DNA from 2 places in the Listeria sp. Marseille-Q6474 genome. Region 1 is predicted to be linked to the other one. Evidence: a T-box and tRNA genes for the amino acid it is inferred to sense, from the RefSeq annotation. Region 1 holds a T-box; the other holds one or more tRNA genes.
What was found. The T-box of region 1 lies ahead of thrS (threonine--tRNA ligase). A T-box ahead of a tRNA ligase gene usually reads a tRNA of that ligase, here a tRNA-Thr.
Positions count from the first base shown of each region.

Region 2: it encodes a tRNA-Thr, which carries the amino acid that the T-box ahead of thrS (threonine--tRNA ligase) is inferred to sense. The anticodon was not compared.

Region 1 is NZ_CAMPPS010000001.1:135,838-139,260, reverse strand. It holds gene thrS (threonine--tRNA ligase) at 1-1,902, opposite strand, end outside; T-box leader at 1,972-2,202, opposite strand; gene dnaI (primosomal protein DnaI) at 2,253-3,176, opposite strand; gene OC533_RS00665 (replication initiation and membrane attachment family protein) at 3,186-3,423, opposite strand, start outside.
Region 2 is NZ_CAMPPS010000001.1:1,955,402-1,958,824, forward strand. It holds rRNA gene OC533_RS09795 (23S ribosomal RNA) at 1-1,147, shown strand, start outside; rRNA gene rrf (5S ribosomal RNA) at 1,225-1,340, shown strand; tRNA gene OC533_RS09805 (tRNA-Asn) at 1,351-1,426, shown strand; tRNA gene OC533_RS09810 (tRNA-Thr) at 1,451-1,523, shown strand; gene OC533_RS09815 (matrixin family metalloprotease) at 1,955-2,491, shown strand; gene OC533_RS09820 (hypothetical protein) at 2,508-3,155, shown strand; gene brtA (bile-regulated transcriptional regulator BrtA) at 3,289-3,423, shown strand, end outside.

The DNA of each region.
Region 1 (3,423 bases):
TACTACTTGTGCAATGAAGGCGTCTAGATCCATTGTTTCTGAATCCTTAGAGCCGTAGCGACGAACGTTTACAGAACCAGCTTCTACTTCTTGGTCCCCAAGTACTAATGCGTACGGGATTTTCTTAGTTTGTGCTTCACGAATTTTATATCCTAGTTTTTCGTTACGGTCATCTACTTCCGCGCGAAGTCCAGCGCGTTGTAATTTATCTTGGACTCCTTTTGCATAATCTAAATGAGCGTCGGCATTAACTGGGATAAGTTCCATTTGAACTGGAGCTAACCAAGTTGGGAAAGCACCTTTATATTCTTCAATTAGGTAAGCAACAAAGCGTTCCATTGTCGATACAACACCACGGTGAATAACTACTGGGCGATGTTTTTCACCATCTTCGCCGATGTAAGTTAAATCAAAGCGTTCTGGAAGTAAGAAGTCAAGTTGTACAGTAGAAAGAGTTTCTTCTTTTCCTATAGCAGTTTTTACTTGAACATCTAGTTTTGGACCATAAAACGCAGCTTCACCCTCTGCTTCAAAGTAATCCATATTCATTTCATCCATTGCGGATTTAAGCATTGCTTGGGCTTTTTCCCACATCGCATCATCGTCAAAATATTTTTCAGTATTTTTCGGATCACGATAGCTTAAGCGGAACGAGTAATCTTTAATATCAAAGTCTTTGTATACTTCTAAAATTAGCTCCACAACGCGTTTGAATTCATCTTTAATTTGATCTGGGCGAACAAATACATGTGCGTCGTTTAGAGTCATCCCACGAACACGTTGTAGTCCTGAAAGTGCTCCACTCATTTCATAGCGGTGCATCATGCCAAGTTCTGCAATACGGATTGGCAGTTCACGATAACTATGAATGTCATTTTTATAAATCATCATGTGATGTGGGCAGTTCATTGGGCGTAACACAAGTTCTTCGTTATCCATTTTCATAGTTGGGAACATATCTTCATGGTAGTGATCCCAGTGACCACTTGTTTTGTAAAGTTCCACGTTTGCCATAATTGGAGTATAAACGTGATTGTAACCTAGGCGTTCTTCTTTATCCACGATGTAACGTTCAATAACGCGGCGGATAGTTGCACCTTTTGGTAACCAAAGAGGTAGTCCTTGACCGACTTCGATACTGTTCGCAAATAAATCTAATTCTTTCCCTAATTTACGATGGTCACGTTCTTTTGCTTCTTTTTGCATTTGGATAAATTCTTTTAAACCATTTTTGTCAAAGAAAGCTGTGCCGTAAATACGTTGAAGCATTTTGTTGTTGCTGTCTCCGCGCCAGTATGCACCAGCCACGCTTAACAGTTTAAACACTTGAATTTTACCAGTAGAAGGAACATGGACACCGCGACAAAGGTCAAAAAACTCGCCTTGAGTATAAATTGTCACTGTTTCATCTTCAGGAATTGCTTCGATTAGTTCTAATTTATATTGATCGCCAATCGCTTCAAAACGTTTAATTGCTTCTTCACGAGAAACAACTTCGCGTTCGATTGGTACATTTTCACGAACGATTTTTTGCATTTCTTTTTCGATTTCAACTAAAGATTCATCACTAATAACAGCTTCTGTATCAATATCATAGTAGAAACCAGATTCAATCGCTGGACCAACTCCAAATTTCACATCTGGATAAAGTCGTTTTAGCGCTTGAGCCATTAGATGAGCAGTACTATGGCGCAAAATGCCAAGTGCATCTTCATGATCCGGAGTGACGATTTCAATTGCCCCATCTTCATGGATTGGAGTTACTAAGTCAAGTAATTCTCCGTTTAATTTACCTGCGAGTGCTTTCTTTTTTAGACCTGGGCTGATGGAAGCCGCGATGTCAGCTGTTGACACGCCTGGCTCAAATTCTTTTACAGCGCCGTCTGGAAATGTGATTTTCATACTAATCTCTCCTTTTCTTTTTTTAAATGTGGTTAGGAGGGCAAAATAAAAAACCCATCCCTCCTGTTGTCAAGGGACGAGTTTATGCTCGTGGTTCCACCCAAGATTCAGAAATAGCTAAAATCAACTACTTCACTCTTGTCGCCTGTAACGGAGCGATCCGTCTATTATTACTAGTAAAAAACGTTCCTAATAGAAGTTCCAAGGTGGTCCAAATTTAAGTTCCAATAGAAGGTTCCCAGCTAGCCCTTCCTCTCTATAATTTTCCGTTAAATTGGTTGTCCTTTTCATCACTTTGTTTTATATTACTTCACATTATAAGCCCGATGAGATATATTTGCAAGTACTTTTTAGAAGCGGCGATTTTTTCCTTCTAAGTTGACCTCTTTAGATAAATAACGCACCCGTTCCATGATTCGGCGAGCTTTTAGTTTTTCTTCAGTACCATTTTGAGCAAACATTAAATGATTCTCAAGTTGATCCATATTGTAATTAGACGAGAAGAATGTTGGTAATTCTTCTTGCATCCGGAATTGTAAAATCGCACCCAGCACTTCATCGCGTGTCCACGCTGTCATCGATTCTGCGCCAATATCATCAAGCATTAATACTTCGGTTTCTTTGGCAAACTGGATTTTTTCGCCAACAGTATTATCCGAAATAGACTGCTTCACTTCCCGCATAAATTCTGGTAAATAAACTAAAGTTGTCGAAATACCTTTTAAAGCTAACTCTTTTGCAAGTGCTCCAAGCAAGTAGGATTTTCCAGTCCCAAAACTACCATGAATAAATAACCCCTTCACACGCTCACCATTTTGAGGCGGATAGTTATTTAAAAATTGATAAGCTTCAACAAGCGCCAGTTTACGCGATTCTTCATCGGTATAAAAGTCAGCTAAATTAGCATCCACCACTTGTTTTGGCATGTAAAGCGAACGAATTCTCCGCTCGACAGCACGACGTTTATCTTCTTCAATTTTTTCTTTTGTTGGATAATAGGTGACAGTAATGAATTCCCCGTTAAGGACAAGTTTTGGAGCATAACCAGGCATTAATGTCTCTTCTTGCTCTGTGAATTTTTTATGTTGCGTCATAAATTCGTACAAATTAGACAAGTTTTGATTAATTAATTGTTCCGTAATATCTTCTTTATTTTCCTTGAAAAAATCTTGAATTGGTTGATAATGGAGAACTTGTTGTTTTAAACCTTGGTATTCTTTTTCAAAATCTCGCCCTTCAAAAAGCTGTCCTAATGTTCTTTCGATGTTATCCATATTCTTCACCTACCTTTTATTTAGTCGTTCTTTAATTTCACGAACTTGTTCTTCAAGCGTTTGTTTTTCTTTATCTGTCATTTTGTTTTCTGCTGGAGCAACTTGTTCTTTATCAAACCAATCCGGTAAAATTTCTTTTCTAGTGGATTTTTGGTAATTTCGATTGTAATTATTATTTTTCGGTGTGGCTGGTTCTTCTTGTAATCGTTTATATTTTTCGTGCTCTTGCCACGCGAGATCCATAGCT
Region 2 (3,423 bases), 1.8 Mb from region 1:
GCAGTGAATAGGCCCAGGCGACTGTTTAGCAAAAACACAGGTCTCTGCAAAACCGTAAGGTGACGTATAGGGGCTGACGCCTGCCCGGTGCTGGAAGGTTAAGAGGAGTGCTTAGCTTCGGCGAAGGTACGAATTGAAGCCCCAGTAAACGGCGGCCGTAACTATAACGGTCCTAAGGTAGCGAAATTCCTTGTCGGGTAAGTTCCGACCCGCACGAAAGGCGCAACGATCTGGGCACTGTCTCAACGAGAGACTCGGTGAAATTATAGTACCTGTGAAGATGCAGGTTACCCGCGACAGGACGGAAAGACCCCGTGGAGCTTTACTGCAACCTGATATGGAATGTTTGTACCGCTTGTACAGGATAGGTAGGAGCCGAAGAGACGTGTGCGCTAGCATACGAGGAGGCAATGGTGGGATACTACCCTGGCTGTATGACCATTCTAACCCGCCACGCTAAGCGCGTGGGGAGACAGTGTCAGGTGGGCAGTTTGACTGGGGCGGTCGCCTCCTAAAGAGTAACGGAGGCGCCCAAAGGTTCCCTCAGAATGGATGGAAATCATTCGCAGAGTGTAAAGGCACAAGGGAGCTTGACTGCGAGACTGACAAGTCGAGCAGGGACGAAAGTCGGGCTTAGTGATCCGGTGGTTCCGCATGGAAGGGCCATCGCTCAACGGATAAAAGCTACCCCGGGGATAACAGGCTTATCTCCCCCAAGAGTCCACATCGACGGGGAGGTTTGGCACCTCGATGTCGGCTCGTCGCATCCTGGGGCTGTAGTCGGTCCCAAGGGTTGGGCTGTTCGCCCATTAAAGCGGCACGCGAGCTGGGTTCAGAACGTCGTGAGACAGTTCGGTCCCTATCCGTCGCGGGCGCAGGAAATTTGAGAGGAGCTGTCCTTAGTACGAGAGGACCGGGATGGACACACCGCTGGTGTACCAGTTGTTCCGCCAGGAGCATCGCTGGGTAGCTATGTGTGGCAGGGATAAACGCTGAAAGCATCTAAGCGTGAAGCCCCCCTCAAGATGAGATTTCCCATTTCTTCGGAAAGTAAGATCCCTGAAAGATGATCAGGTAGATAGGTTTGGAGTGGAAGTGTAGCGATACATGGAGCGGACAAATACTAATCGATCGAGGACTTAACCAAAAAATGAAACGAAGTTACCTAACTGAACCCTTTCTTCTCTAGTTTTGAGAGAGCAATCTTTCAACAACTTCATATTGTCTGGTAGTTATGGCGAGAAGGTCACACCCGTTCCCATCCCGAACACGGTAGTTAAGCTTCTCTGCGCCAATGGTAGTTGGGGGCTTCCCCCTGCGAGAGTAGGTCGCTGCCGGGCAATTTATTATTCCACAGTAGCTCAGTTGGTAGAGCAATCGGCTGTTAACCGATCGGTCGCAGGTTCGAGTCCTGCCTGTGGAGCCATTTTTTTATTTGAAAGGCTTTGCTGCCGCTTTAGCTCAGTTGGTAGAGCACTTCCATGGTAAGGAAGGGGTCGTCGGTTCAAATCCGACAAGTGGCTTAATATAATATGCTTGTACTTAGAATGTTTCGCTAGTATGCGAGGCTTTTTTTATTTGTCTAAAAATAATAAACTCCTTATCAGAAGTATACATATGCATTATTATTCAATGTGTTTTTATAGAAAATGTTAATTAATTAAATAAGTATCCAATTTTCTTGGATTTATTATTATTATATTGAGGAAAATATGTATTTTTCGACATAAGTAAAAGGTTGGTTGTATAAAATATGAATAACAAGCTAATATGTGTAGGATTTTAACAATGAAACAATTATAAAAGTCAATTTGTGTGGAAATAAAACAAAATTTTCTTTATTTTTTAGTAGTCCGTTACAAGAAACAGCCCTTTTCTTTCGTTTTCGGTCATACATCGCATTATTATGATACCTTATATATGTGTAAGAAAATTTTAAAAAGGAGATAACATCATGAGAAAAAAAACTGCGGTAATAATTTTGCTTTTTATTGTACTATTGACAACGATTCTAATGCCAACGAATGCAAATGCCTATACTAAATTAGGTTATTCTTTAAGTAAATCAAATGCTAAAAATTTTAAATTTTATATTAATGGGTCGGCGATGGGTTATAAAAATATAATTATTAATGGAGCAAAATCTTGGAATGCTTCTCCATATTTAAATACGGTAAGTAAGGGACAAGATGCAAAACCTCACTTTATAATTAGTAGTTCAACTCAGGACAGAGGGGCAACTATTGCTGTCTGCGAAACTTGGGCATATAAAGGGTCTAAGTTAGTAGCCAAAAATGAAATAACTACTTTTAAAGCTTTTAGATCTTTATCTGTAGGTGATAAGACTGAAACTATAGCTCACGAATTTGGCCATGGCCTTGGTTTAGGACATGTGAAAACGAAGAATGCAATCATGCTAGATGTTGGTTTTACAAAGAAAATAAAACCACAAAGGGATGATTTAAACGGTATTAAAGCAATATATAAATAAAAAGGAGGATTGAAAAATGAAGAAAAGCATTATAGTTATCATAGGATTATTGATTATAGTTGGATTGATGGGTTGTACTAATGATAAAAATATAAATGAAAAACAAATAGTAGGAAAAGAAATCGAAAAAGTGGAACAAAAAAGTAGTATAGTTTCTTATAATGGAAAGTATCTGGATCTTGCAGAAAATATTGAAGAACTAGAAGAAAGTTCCCCTATTATTGTCACTGTAACGAAACGCTCTGAAAAAAAATCTATTACAAAAGAATCAAAAAATAGTAATGTACCCACAGAATTTTATACTATGAGTGAAGTAGTTATAAATAATATAGAAAAAGATGAAACGAAGACTTTAAAAGAAAATAAAACGATTAAAGTATTAGAAGATAGTGTTGAAAATGTTAAAATCGATGGACAAGAATACGATTTAACGATTGATGGGTATAAAAATATGAAAGAAGACGAAGAATATACGCTATTTATAAGGAAAAGTACATCTGGAGATAATTATGTACTTACAAATGCTATGTTAAGTAAATATCCTGTTGCTGAGTTGAGTGAAAGTGAGCTGTTCCTTGAAAATGAGGAAAACAAGGAAGAAGCGATAGATATGAAAGATACGTATAAGGATATATATAAGGAAGTTCTAAGTGATTATAACTAAAAAAATAAGTATCTTATGACCCTGGGAATAAAACTGGGGTCTATTTTTATGGAGGCTTTATTACATATCTTGAATAGGTCGTATAAATAGATTATACTAGGGGTATAAATACAAGGACGGATGGGGTGTTTTTTTGAAGGAGAAGAAGCAGCGGATTATTAAGTCAGCTAAAGAGGTGTTTCAAAAGCAAGGGTACTTGAAGACTTCTGTACAAGATATGGTGGATGCGGCTGGGATTTCTAAGGGGACTTTCTATAATTATTTTACT